3 regions of the Bacillus sp. EB V-12 genome follow, and region 1 is predicted to be linked to each of the others. Evidence: riboswitches for the same ligand, from Rfam matches in the RefSeq annotation. Region 1 holds a riboswitch; each other region holds the start of a gene.
The links. Region 1 has a riboswitch for S-adenosylmethionine ahead of mtnK (S-methyl-5-thioribose kinase). Riboswitches for the same ligand answer to the same signal wherever they lie in the genome.
Positions count from the first base shown of each region.

Region 2: linked by a shared signal. The riboswitch ahead of ACZDYH_RS02120 (bifunctional homocysteine S-methyltransferase/methylenetetrahydrofolate reductase) and the one ahead of mtnK (S-methyl-5-thioribose kinase) in region 1 are both predicted to bind S-adenosylmethionine.
Region 3: linked by a shared signal. The riboswitch ahead of ACZDYH_RS26695 (peptide ABC transporter substrate-binding protein) and the one ahead of mtnK (S-methyl-5-thioribose kinase) in region 1 are both predicted to bind S-adenosylmethionine.

Region 1 covers NZ_JBUXJL010000001.1:595,526-600,153, forward strand. The annotation lists gene ACZDYH_RS03225 (pyridoxal phosphate-dependent aminotransferase) at 1-766, opposite strand, end outside; gene ACZDYH_RS03230 (carbon-nitrogen family hydrolase) at 781-1,644, shown strand; SAM riboswitch class I at 1,716-1,857, shown strand; gene mtnK (S-methyl-5-thioribose kinase) at 1,948-3,129, shown strand; gene mtnA (S-methyl-5-thioribose-1-phosphate isomerase) at 3,126-4,187, shown strand; gene ACZDYH_RS03245 (YvrJ family protein) at 4,255-4,416, shown strand; gene ACZDYH_RS03250 (3-hydroxybutyrate dehydrogenase) at 4,447-4,628, opposite strand, start outside.
Region 2 covers NZ_JBUXJL010000001.1:404,082-408,709, forward strand. The annotation lists gene ACZDYH_RS02105 (cysteine hydrolase family protein) at 1-38, opposite strand, end outside; gene metC (cystathionine beta-lyase) at 206-1,369, opposite strand; gene metI (cystathionine gamma-synthase/O-acetylhomoserine thiolyase) at 1,366-2,478, opposite strand; SAM riboswitch class I at 2,573-2,683, opposite strand; SAM riboswitch class I at 2,887-2,996, shown strand; gene ACZDYH_RS02120 (bifunctional homocysteine S-methyltransferase/methylenetetrahydrofolate reductase) at 3,067-4,628, shown strand, end outside.
Region 3 covers NZ_JBUXJL010000014.1:30,195-34,822, forward strand. The annotation lists gene ACZDYH_RS26695 (peptide ABC transporter substrate-binding protein) at 25-1,665, opposite strand; SAM riboswitch class I at 1,798-1,902, opposite strand; gene ACZDYH_RS26700 (aldo/keto reductase) at 2,055-2,888, opposite strand; gene proC (pyrroline-5-carboxylate reductase) at 2,890-3,693, opposite strand; gene pnuC (nicotinamide riboside transporter PnuC) at 3,880-4,530, shown strand; gene ACZDYH_RS26715 (GRP family sugar transporter) at 4,598-4,628, opposite strand, start outside.

The sequences.
Region 1 (4,628 bases):
TCCCTACAGCAAAAGCGATGCGCCAGCCAGCCATATTGAAAGTTTTTGATAATGTGTAAATTTCAATTCCTATATCTTTCGCACCATCTGCTTGCAAGAAACTAACAGGTTTTTGACCATCAAATCCGATAGCTCCATAAGCAAAATCGTGAACAACTAATATATTATGTTTATTAGCAAAGTGAATGGTTGCATCAAAAAAATCTTTTGATGCAGTAGCACCGGTAGGATTATTTGGATAGTTTAAAAACATTAATTTTGCACGCTCTGCAATAGAGTCATCAATGTTCGTATAATCTGGTAAAAAGTTATTTTCTGCAATAAGCGGCATTGTTTCAAAGTGTGCTTTTGCTAAAGCAACCCCGGATAAATAATCAGGATAACCTGGATCCGGAACGAGAATCGTATCACCGGGATTTGTAAAACAAATCGGTAATTCTACTAGTCCAGCCTTCCCTCCAAACAAAATAGCAACTTCAGTTTTTGGGTTTAATTCCACGCCGTATTCACGTTTATAGAATGTAGCCACGGCTTCCTTTAAGCTTTCATGTCCGCGAAATGGCGGATATTTATGATGAATGGTCTTTTCGGCAGCATCTTGTAAAGCTTTTACGATATGCTGCGGTGTTGGTTGATCTGGATTACCTTGACCTAGATTAATAACATCGTGACCAGCTGCAACGACTTTGTTAACTTTTGCAACAAGTGAAGCGAAAAATTGTGTTGGCAATGATGTTACTATCTCAGAAGGTTGAAATAATTTCATACTTTCCACCTCTTTTGAAAGTTGTTACAATTCTAGTGACAAATGATATAATCTTTCCAGTATTTTGTAAAGAGAAAAATAAGAATGGGGCTGAAAAAATGAAAGTCGCATGTATTCAAATGGATATTGTTTTTGGAGATGTAGAAAAAAATATTGAGAATGCTAAAAATAAAATAAGTGAAGCTATGAAGGAAAGGCCAGATGTTATCGTCTTACCAGAACTATGGACAACAGGATATGATTTAACGAGACTTTCTGAAATTGCAGATAGGGATGGAGTGGAAACGAAAGAAAAGTTAATAGAATGGGCGAAGCAATATGATGTACATATTGTTGGTGGGTCCATAGCAAAGCAAACAGAGCAAGGCGTTACAAATACGATGTATGTTGTAAATAATGAAGGACAGTTAGTCAACGAATATAGTAAAGTACATTTATTTCAGCTTATGGATGAACATAAATATTTAATAGCTGGTAATGGTACGGGCGAATTTAAGCTAGATGATGTTGAATGTGCTGGAACAATTTGTTATGATATTCGTTTTCCAGAGTGGATGCGTGTTCATACTGCTAAAGGGGCAAAAGTATTATTTGTTGTAGCAGAATGGCCATTAGTTCGTTTAGCACATTGGCGTTTGCTATTGCAAGCAAGAGCAGTTGAAAATCAGTGTTATGTTGTTGCGTGTAATAGAGCAGGAAAGGATCCGAATAATGTGTTTGCAGGTCATTCTTTAATTGTGGATCCTTGGGGTGAAGTTGTAGTAGAGGCGAATGAAGAGGAATCAATTTTATTTGGAGAGCTTGTATTCGAGAAAATTAGAGAAGTACGAAAAGGAATTCCAGTTTTTGCGGATCGTCGTCCAGAATTATACAAATAAAATGTTGACAATTGATTTTTATTCTTGGTATAGTCATCAACATAAAGTTAAAAATTCAAAAAATTATACAACTCTTATCAAGAGCAGGTGGAGGGATTTGGCCCGATGAAGCCCAGCAACCGACCGTAATACCATTGTGAAATGGGGCGTTTATTACGCCAAAAGGCACGGTGCTAATTCCAGCAGAAAGTAAAACTTTCTGGCAGATAAGAGGGGAGAAGATAAACTTCAAACCTCTTTCTTAGTGGAAAGAGGTTTTTCTGTGTTAGAAAAACCTCTGAATTTAAAAAGGGGGAGAAGACGATGGGATATTATTTATTAACAGAAATAACAGCTGTACAATATGCGAAAGATCATGGTTATTTTGAAGAGAAGGCAAATGTCATTTGTCATGAAATTGGAGATGGAAACTTAAATTACGTGTTCAAATTAGATGATGGAGAGAAATCCATTATAATAAAACAAGCACTGCCTTATGCTAAAGTAGTTGGTGAAAGCTGGCCATTGTCTATAAAAAGAGCAACGATTGAAAGCAAGGCATTACAAATTTTTGTGCAGTATGTACCGGATTATGTTCCAGTAGTGTACAGTCATGATGAAGAGTTAGCGATAACGGTAATAGAAGACTTATCAAGACTAACAATTACAAGAAAAGGATTAATAGACGGAGAAGAATATCCGCTTTTATCCCAGCATATTGGTCGTTTTCTAGCACATGTTTTATTTTACACTTCAGATTTTGGTTTACAGTCAGAAGAGAAGAGGATACTAGAAGGTACCTTTGTAAATCCGGACCTATGTAAAATTACAGAGGATTTAGTGTTTACAGATCCTTTTGGGCATTATGATACAAATGATTATGAGCCAGATTTACAGCTCGTGGTTGATGAACTTTGGAGTGATAAAACTTTAAAACTAAAAGTAGCACAATATAAATATAAGTTCTTAACAAGAAAAGAAACTCTTATTCATGGTGATTTACATACTGGTAGTATTTTTTCCTCACCTTCTGAAACGAAAGTGATTGATCCAGAATTTGCGACATATGGCCCATTTGGATTTGATATAGGTCAATTTATTGCAAATCTATTATTAAATGCTTTATCTAGAGAAGAAGAAAAGAGAAGTGTACTATTTTTTCATATAGAAAAGACGTGGAGTTATTTTGTAGAGACTTTTACAAAGTTATGGATTGGGGAAGGTGTAGAAGCATATACGAAAGAAAAACAATGGTTACCAATTATTTTGCAAAATATCTTTACTGATGCTGTTGGATTTGCCGGATGTGAACTAATTCGTAGAACAATTGGTTTAGCTCATGTAGCAGATTTAGATGAAATAGAAAATAAAGAAACAAGAATTCAAGCTAAGAAACAAGCGCTATCCTTAGGAAAAGAACTAATAAAATATGAATCTAAAAGTGCTGATATTCAACTGTTTCGAACATTATTTCAACAGACAGTTTCAAGGGGTGTAAAAGCATGAGTACAATTGTTACTGTTCCGAGATCTGTAAGTTGGAAAGGTGATGCAATTGCAGTATTAAATCAAACGAAATTGCCACATAGCACAGAATACAAAACATTAACGACTATTGAAGGGGTTTGGAAAAGTATCATAATGTTAGAAGTACGCGGAGCGCCTGCAATTGGAATTGTAGCTGCATTTGGCTTGGCGCTTGCAGCGAAAAAATATAATACTTTACATATCGAAGAATTTCAAAAGAAGTTTAATAGAGACTGTAACTATTTAGGGACATCACGCCCAACGGCAGTAAATTTATTTTGGGCAATTGATCGTATGAGAGAATCTATTCGAGAGATTACTACAATAAAAGAAGCACAAAAAATATTAGAAGAAGAAGCGCTTCGCATTCAACAGGAAGATGAAGAGGTGTGTCGAAATATTGGGGAATATGCGTTAACATGTTTTAAAGATGGCGATAATATTTTAACAATCTGTAACGCTGGAAGTATCGCAACTGCCAGATATGGAACTGCATTAGCTCCCTTTTATATTGGAAAAGAGAAAGGTGTGCGTTTACATGCATATGCGTGTGAAACGAGACCAGTTTTACAAGGTGGTCGCTTAACGACGTGGGAATTGAAGCAAGCAAATATTGATGTGACCCTTATAACAGATAATACTGCAGCTCATGCTATTCAAACGAAAGAAATAAACGCAATTATTGTGGGGGCGGATCGAATTGTCGCAAATGGAGATACAGCCAATAAAATAGGGACAATGAATTTAGCTATTTTAGCAAAGTACTTTAATATCCCATTTTACGTTGCTGCGCCACTGTCAACATTTGATGTTACGAAAGAAACTGGAGCCGAAATTATTATTGAAGAAAGAGATGAAACAGAAGTTACGAAAATCTTTGGAAAACAAGTAGCACCAATTGGAACGGATGTTTATAATCCAGCATTTGACATAACGCCGAATGAATTAATTACAGGAATTATTACTGAGAAAGGTATTATACGCGGGGACTATAAACGAGAAATTGCATCATTATTTGAAAAACAAGCTAATACATAATAGCTTGTTTTTTTATGCCTAAATGCAGTGTTTTCTCTTACTTATATAATGAAAGGAGGGGAAGAGGGTGGAAGAGTGGATCAAGATGATAGGTAATGTAGGGTTTCCGATTGTTGTAACATTATATTTACTCCACCGTATTGAAAGTAAATTAGAGGGGGTAATTGTTGCAATTGAGAAGCTCCCGCGACAATTACTAAAGTACGAAGATCCTCGGGATAAAAAATAAAGTTTGCTCTTCTTGAGCAAACTTTATTTTTTATTGAGCGATATAACCACCATCGATAACGACAGCTTGACCAGTTATACCTTTAGCTTTTTCACTCGCTAAAAACATCGCATAATCTGCAATTTCTTGTACTTGTAATAAGCGCTTTTGTGGAACGAGTGGATAAATAACATCTTCTAAAACATTTTCAAGTGGTACATTTCGTGTAGTAG
Region 2 (4,628 bases), 190 kb from region 1:
AAATCGATAACGATTAAAATATCTGCACAAGTATCCATTATTTTCACCCCTTTTTATTTCTTAATATATCAATTAATCCATTATTTAGAAATAGATGATATACTTTTATTTTTTATGGACTATAAGAAAAGAAGAAATTCAAATGAATATAACTAAACCGCATAAAAAGAAGATATGAAAACCTAATCTCATATCTTCTTTTTCTCTATGCATTTACAGGTTCTTCTACATAAGAAAGGGCATTTTCAAAATCGGATATTAAATCGTTAACATTTTCAAGACCGACTGATAACCGAAGTAATGAATTAGAGATTCCTCTTTTATCACGAGCTTCTTGCGACAGTGCTGCATGTGACATTTTTGCTGGATAAGAAAGAATTGACTCTACAGCTCCTAAACTAACTGCAAAAACAGGTAATTTTACTTTTGATAAAAATTTGCGGAGTGCATCTTCTGACTGCAAAGTAAACGATAAGACCGCTCCAGCTGATGTTGCTTGAGATTGTTGAATATCAAATCCGAGATGAGTTTGTAATCCCGGATAATAGACATTTTTTACTTTAGAGTGCTTTTGTAAATAATGTGCGATTTTATTGGCATTTTTAGCTGAATGTTCGAGGCGTACATGCAATGTTTTTAGACCGCGAAGTACGAGAGAACAATCTTGAGGTCCTAAAATAGCACCGAATGCATTTTGTAAAAATCCAAGCTTTTGAGCGAGTTCTGAATCTTTTACTACTGCTAATCCGGCAGTAACATCACTATGACCAGCAATAAATTTTGTAGCACTATGAAGAACGACATCAGCTCCAAGTTCAAGTGGTTTTTGGAATAGTGGTGTCAAAAATGTATTATCAACAAAAGTAAGAGCGCCAATAGATTTTGCGAGTTTAGAAACCTCGCGAATATCTGTCACTTTTAAAAGTGGGTTAGAAGGTGTTTCTACATAAAAGAGCTTTGTATCTGGTTTAATGTTTTGTTTTATTTCTTCTAAATTGGTCATATCAACAAATGTATGTGAAACACCGTAACGGGAGAGTACCTCAGTTATCACTCGGTAAGTGCCTCCGTACACATCTTCTGAAATGAGTACGTGATCACCTTGTGAAAGAAGGAGGAATGCAGTGGAAATCGCTGCAATGCCTGATGCAAAGGCGAATCCTTTTGTTCCGCCTTCTAATAAAGCAATGATATCTTCAAGAGCTTCACGAGTTGGATTTCCTGACCTGCTATAGTCATATTTTCCGAACGTATCTACATCAAACTGGTGAAAAGTTGATGTATTATAAATAGGAACGTTCACAGCGCCTGTTTGCGAGTCGTGTTTATATTGGTTGTGTAGTAAGAGTGTATCTATAGAATAGCTCATATTCTTACACCTTCTTTTACGAGTTTAATGGCTTGCTTTAAGTCTTGAATTAAATCGTTACTATTTTCAATGCCAACTGAGAATCGAAGAAGACGATTGCATACGCCGTTTGCTGTTCTAATTTCTTCAGGAATATCAGCATGTGTTTGCGTTGCTGGATAAGTCATTAAACTTTCTACACCACCAAGACTTTCGGCAAATGTAATTAAGGATAAAGATTGTAAGAATGGATTAATCCAAGCTTCATCTTTAAGGCGGAATGAGATCATGCCACCTCTTCCTGGATAAAATACATCTGTCACCCCGTCCTCATCATTTAAATACGCAACAACTGCTTTCGCATTTTCTTCATGTTGCCTCATGCGAAGCGCTAACGTTTTCATACCGCGAATTAATAACCATGAGTCAAATGGGCTTAAAACTGCACCTGATGCATTATGATAATGAGCGATTTCCTCGCAAAGTTCCTTTCCTTTTGCAACGACAAGCCCGCTTAGTACATCGTTATGTCCCCCTAAATATTTCGTTGCGCTATGAAGTACAATGTCAGCACCTTCTGTTAATGGTTGCTGTATATAAGGTGTGTAGAAAGTGTTGTCTACAATAAGAAGTAGTCCGTTCCTTTTCGCTACAGTTGCGACAGCAGCAATATCAGTAACTTGCATTAATGGATTAGTTGGAGTTTCTATGAAAATAGCCTTCGTTTCAGTTGTGATAGCTTGCTCAATTTGTTTAATAGACTGTGTATTTACGTATCTACATCGAACATTCCACTTTTTTTCATGCTCAGAAAATAATCGATACGTTCCCCCGTATAAATCTTCAGATACAATAAGTTCGTCTCCAGAGCGGAATAGAGAAAGGACGAGGAGAACAGCCGCCATCCCTGAACTACAGGCATAACCTTGTTCGCCATATTCTAAGTCTGCAATCGCCTGTTCTAAAAGACCGCGAGTTGGATTGCCAGTTCGTGAATAGTCAAAGCCAGTAGATTTACCAATTCCTTCGTGACGATAAGCGGTTGAGAAATAAACTGGTGGATTAACCGTTCCAGTTGTAGTTTCACTGCGATTTCCGATTTGTGCTAGTTTTGTTTCGATTGTTGACATGTGAAAATTCCTCCTTTTTAAATTGAAACATTAAGTGAATATAAAATAAAAAAAGCCTTCTAAGAAGAAGGCTTTCGGTTTGAATAGAGTCTTCTTCTCATCTGTCAAATCTTTCACAATTTGCTGGAATTAGCACCTTATTAACAAAATGTTAATGGTTGCTGAGGCGTCACAGGGCCAGTCCCTCTACCTCTCTAGATAAGAATGTTCGTATGAAATTTTTATTATGTTTTTAACTTTACAATAAAATATAACTGAATTGCAACTTTATTTTAAATAATTTTTATTTTTCCGCAAGTGTCATTGACTTTTACTTTTGTGCATGCTAAATTTATTAAAAAATTAACAAACATTGTTAAAAGGGGAACGCATTTCCTTTTAGCTACATAAATAAAATAATAAAGACAACTCTTATTGAGAGCGGTGGAGGGAAAGGCCCTGTGAAACCCGGCAACCTTCAAACGAAATGTTTGAAACGGTGCTAATACCTGCAAAACGAATGTTTTGCATAATAAGAGGAGGAACGATTATGTCCCCCTCTTCAAAGTGAAGAGGGGGTTTTTATATTGATAGAAATGAGGGAGAGTCGTGAAATTACTAGATTTATTATCAAAAGGAATTGTAATAGGTGATGGTGCGGTTGGGACGTTATTGCATTCACATGGTTTGCAAAGTAGCTTTGAAGAATTGAATGTATCTGATCCAGACTTAATTATATCGATTCATAAACAATATGTAGCTGCTGGAGCAGATGTAATTCAAACGAATACGTATGGAGCAAATGAGGCGAAATTACGTATGTATGGTTTAGAAAATCAAGTTACAGAAATTAATAGAGCGGCAGTAAAACTGGCGAAAGCATCTGTGACAGATAAAAATGCAATTTTAGGAACAATTGGTGGTATGAAACATATCGGAGCTGTTACAACGACTGATATGGAAAGAGAGTTTATGTTACTTGAACAGGCAGGGGCTTTACTAGAAGAACAGGTTGATGGATTACTATTAGAAACTTTTTACGATGAATTTGAATTACTTCATGCCGTTAAAGTATTGCGTAAGCAAACGAATATTCCAATTGTTGCGCAATTAGCGTTACATGAAGCAGGTACGACTCAAAATGGAAATGATGTCAATGAAATATTAAAGCAACTTATAGATTACGGTGCAAATGTTGTTGGATTGAATTGTCAACTAGGGCCGCTTCATATGACGGAAGCTTTCAAAATGATATCGATTCCTCAAAATGGCTATTTATCAGCATACCCAAATGCAGGCCTCCCGAATTATGTGGATGGACGTTACGTATATGAGGGAAGCCCAGCTTATTTTGAAGCGATGACACCGAGATTTATTGAGCAAGGTATTCGTTTATTGGGTGGTTGTTGTGGTACGACTCCAGAACATATTCAAAGTATGAAGCGCGCTGTTGCGAATATTACCCCTGTAATAGAAAAAGACACGATTCAAAGGCCGAAAGTCGTTCATACGCATGAGAAACGTTCGAAGGCTCACGTCACTCTAGCAGAGAAAGCGAAAAAACAAACGACAGTTGTAGTGGAATTAGATCCACCGAAAACGTTAGATACACAGCGTTTTTTTGAAGGAGCAAGAGCGTTAAAAAGAGCGGGAGCAGATGCTATTACTCTAGCAGATAATTCATTAGCATCGCCTCGTGTTTCTAATATGGCGATGGGTGCGTTATTAACGAAGCATGATATCCCAGTATTGACGCATTTAACGTGTAGAGATCATAACGTCATTGGACTACAATCTCATTTGTTAGGTTTATCGGCGTTAGGGATGGAAGAAGTGTTAGCTTTAACTGGTGATCCAGCGCGCGTTGGTGATTTTCCCGGTGCCACTTCTGTATATGATTTATCCTCTATTGAGCTTATTAAAATGATTAAAGAAATGAACGATGGACGTTCAATTTTAGGGAAATCAATTGGACCGGCGACAAGGTTTTCTGTAGGCGGCGCATTTAATCCTCACGTGAGGCACTTAAAAGCAGCGGTTAAGCGAATGGAACGAAAAATAGATGCTGGAGCGGAGTATTTTTTAACTCAGCCAATTTACGATATCAAGTTAATTGAAGAAGTGTATGAAGCGACAAAGCATTTGGAACAACCTATTTTTATTGGAATTAT
Region 3 (4,628 bases), on a different contig from region 1:
ACCCCCACTTATTAAAGTTTCACTTTATTTTTCAATTTTTGCCCACTTGAAGTTTAATTGACCTGCAAAGTCTACTTGCACAATTCCTTTCACATAAGAACGTTCTAAATAAGATTCGCCTTTTTGGTAAAGAGGAGCGATAACAGAGTCTTTAAATAATATTTTCTCGGATGCTAGTAATGCTTCCCAGCGAGCTTTTTCATCACCAGCTAAAGTTGTTTTCACTTTTGCTATTGTTTCATCGAATTCCTTATTAGAGTAATGATCTAAGTTATAAGGGTTATTCGTTGTAAATAGCTCAAGGAATGTAATTGGATCCGCAAAGTCAGGGCTCCAGCCATCAATTCCGATTTCGTAGTCACCTTTTAATAAAAGCGAAACTTGTTGCTTACGCGGCTGAGGTTTTATATTTACTGTTAATCCATCTAGATTCTTTTCTAGTTGTCCTTTTAAGAATTCACCAGTTTTCTTATCAAGGTCAGCATCACTCGTTAATAATTCTAATGTTATCTTTTCAGAACCAAGCTCTTGTTTAGCTTTTTTCCATAACTCTTGTGCAGATTTTGTATCAACTTTTGTTAAATCGCCGTTTGCAGTACGGAAGTCTTTTCCTTCAGGTCCTTTTGCAAAGTTTTTTGGAACGAGACCAAATGTTGGTGTAGAGCCATCATTTAATAACGTATTTACAAAGGATTTTCTATCAATTGTTTGATCAATTGCTTGGCGTGCAGAAACGTTTTGAAGTACTTTGTTTTGTTGATTCATACGTAAAAATTGTACGCCTACGTTTGGACGTTCTTTAAAGTTAGCATCCTTTTTATATTTATCGACGAAGTCAGATGTTAGTTTTATACGATCTAATTGTTTTGACTCGAATAAATTTACTTCTGTTGATTTTTCTTTTACGACATTAAAATTGATTTCTTCTAGTTTGACAGTATCTTTATCCCAATAGGTAGGGTTCTTCTTAAATTTAAAGCTTTGTTCGTGCTTCCAATCGCTTAGTGTAAAAGCTCCATTGTACAAGATTGTATTATCTTCTAAAGCGTACTTATCACCTTGTACTTTAAAGAATTCCTCATTAATTGGTAGAAATGTTGGGAACGCTGTTAAGCTAATAAAATAAGGAACAGGACGCTCTAATTCTACCTCAAACGTATGGTCATCAACTGCTTTTACACCAAGTTGGTCGGCTGGAAGTTCTTTGTTGTTAATTTTTGTTGCGTTTTTAATATCAAAGAATAAAAATGCATATTCAGAGGCTGTTGCTGGATCTACGGCACGTTGCCAAGCGAACACAAAATCTTTAGCTGTAACAGGAGTGCCGTTTGACCATTTTGAATCTCGCAAATGGAATGTGTATTTCGTTTTATCGCCACTTACTTCATGAGATTTTGCAACACCAGGAACAGGTTTGTTACCTTCACCAAGATTATACAAACCTTCAAATACGTTTCTCATTACTTGACCAGAATCAGTATCTGTAGCACGAGCCGTATCCATTGTTCGTATTTCAGTAGGTGAAGATAAGTTTAAAACCTGTTTACTAGGTGCCTCGTCTTTTGCATTTGCTCCGCTTGCTTCGTTTTTATAACTACCGCAACCAGTTAATAAAATACTTACTCCTACAACTGATGCAATACCGGGTACAAACTTCTTTTTCATTTGATTTTCCTCCTAAATAATTAAGTTTGGATGATGATGAGGGAAATGAAAAATAAAAAATCCCTCTTTTCATATTGAGAAAGAGGGATTTTTACGTACAAGTTATGCACCCGTATATAAACGAAGTCCCTCATTCTATCTTTCAAGCATAAAGCTTGCAGGAAGTGGCACAGTATTCAAAATGAACCTGTTGCCGAGGTTTCAAAGGGCCAGTCCCTCCACCTCTCTTGATACAATGAGTAAACGAATAAATTTTATTAATTTTTGTGTTTCTTTGATAATTCAAAATCTTACACCTTGAATAATGAAGTGTCAACTAAATGAAATATAGTTTAAATTTTCAGTTTTCTTAAATGAAAAAACCACTGCATATGGCAGTGGTTTTTCTACTAGAAGTTAAAGTTATCTGGATCTGGACCAACGCGACGATCTTCATTTAAAGCTTGAATTGCTTTCATATCATCAGCACTTAATTCAAAGTCGAAGATGTTTGCATTTTCAATAATGCGATGTTCTTTAATTGATTTGGGAATTGTTACAACTTCGTTTTGTAAATCCCAACGTAAAATAATTTGCGCAGTTGATTTATTATATTTTGTCGCAATTTCTTGTAACGTTGGATTATCTAGTAGTTGTCCTTGCATTAATGGTGACCAAGCTTCAAGCTGGATATTATGTTCTTTACAGAATGCATGTAACTCTTCTTGTGCTAAACGTGGGTGGTATTCCACTTGGTTGACCATTGGCTTAATTTCAGCAATTTCAAATACGTCTTGTAAGTGGTGAATGTGGAAATTACTCACACCGATAGCGCGAACACGGCCATCTTTATAAAGTGTTTCTAATGCTTTCCATGATTCAGTATATTTCCCTTTTACAGGCCAATGTACTAAATATAAATCTAAATATTCTAGACCTAATTTCTCTAATGTAGTTTCAAATGCTTGAAGCGTTGTTTCATATCCTTGATCGCTATTCCATACTTTTGAGGTAATAAATAATTCTTCACGTGAAACACCGGATTCACGAATCGCTTGCCCAACGCCTTCTTCATTTTGATAGATTGCTGCAGTATCGATGCTGCGGTAGCCATTTTTAATTGCTGCTTTTACAGAATCAATTACTTCTGAACCATCTTCTACTTTAAAAACACCTAAACCAAACCAAGGCATTTTTACACCGTTATGTAATGTTGTATAGTCTTTTAAACTTGTTAAAATCATATTATTTCCCCCTAGCTTTTTTGTTTGTTGCTTCTACTGCTTTTTGAATTGCCTCTGAAAAATTATATTCGTATAAAGTTTTGAGACCCTCAGCTGTGGAACCACCTGGCGTTGTTACTTGTTCGCGAAGGTTAGCTGGATTTTGCGTTTGTTCAAGCATAGAAGCAGAGCCAGAAATCATTTGAATCACAAGATGTTTTGCGGTTTCTTCATCAACTCCATAACTTTTTGTTGCTTCAATTAAGCTTTCAGCAAAGTAATAAAGGAAGGCTGGTGCACTTCCAGTAACTGCAGTAAGCTGATGAACTTCTTCCTCAGTACAAAGTTGCGAAGTACCAATACCTTTTAAAAGTAGTTGCAGGGTTTCTTGATGTATCTCGTTTACTGATTGTCCCATTGTATATAAGGAGATAGACTTTCCAATTTCAGCAGCTGTATTAGGCATAATCCAAGCAACAGGCGTGCCTTTTGGGAGTCTAGCTTCTAAATAAGATGGTCCAATGCCAGCTGCTACTGTTACGACTAGTTGATTTGATATTAACGGAGATAGCTCAGCTAATAACTCTTCATGAGCCGAAGGTGGCATTGCTAAAACAACCGTATCAACAGATGTAACATGCTGTTTCCAATCTGTTGTAGTAGACACATTATATCGATGTTGTAACTGTTTTAGCTTTTCTATGTTGCTTCGGTTAGAGACGATAATTTCTTCGATGTACTCTTTGCTTGTTTTAAGTAATCCGGAAAATATAGCTTCTGCCATACGACCGGCACCAATAAATAAAATTCGATGTTTAGTTAGCATATCCTTTATTCCTTTCTAGTAGAGATATGTTATAAAAACGATATCATCTTTAAGAGAATTTTGTAAAAAGAAAAGACTTACCGTAGATGGAATGGATAATGAGAAGGAGGAGATTCATGGTAAAGGAAAGGGCTATTCCTTATACTGGTGATAGGGAATTTATTACACATCTGGGGAGAGATAAATATGGTTAGAAGTCCACTTTTTTTACTTGTTTCTAGTATTATTTGTGTATTAGTTGGATTGTATATTCAATCGAGTTATATTGAAATTTTCGCATCAATTATGGGGATCATTAATGTTTGGTTATTAGCGAGAGAAAAAGTATCCAACTTTTTATTTGGCATGATTACTGTTGCGGTATTTCTATACATTTTTATTACACAAGGTTTATATGCAATGGCAGTATTAGCCGCTTTTCAATTTATATTTAATGTATATGGTTGGTATTATTGGATTGCACGAAGTGGGGAGGGAGAGGTAAAAGCAACAGTTCGTTTAGATTTGAAAGGATGGACTTTTTATATAAGTTTTATTTTAGTTGCTTGGATTGGTTGGGGTTATTATCAAGTCCGTTATTTAGAGTCAACAAGTCCATATTTAGACGCTTTAAATGCCGTATTGGGACTAGTGGCTCAATTTATGTTAAGTCGAAAAATATTAGAAAACTGGCATTTATGGATTTTATATAACATAGTTAGCATTGTAATTTATATTTCTACTGGTTTATACGTCATGCTAATATTAGCTATTATTAATCTCTTTATATGTGTAGCTGGTTTGCTAGAGTGGAAGAGCAATTATAAGGGGCAAGAACATACAAATAATTATATCTAGAAAATAATTAGAATTAAAAAACCCCTGAAGTACATATGCTTCAGGGGTTTACTAATAGAATATAAGATTATGCTTTTGTCATACCAAGTAATACAGCG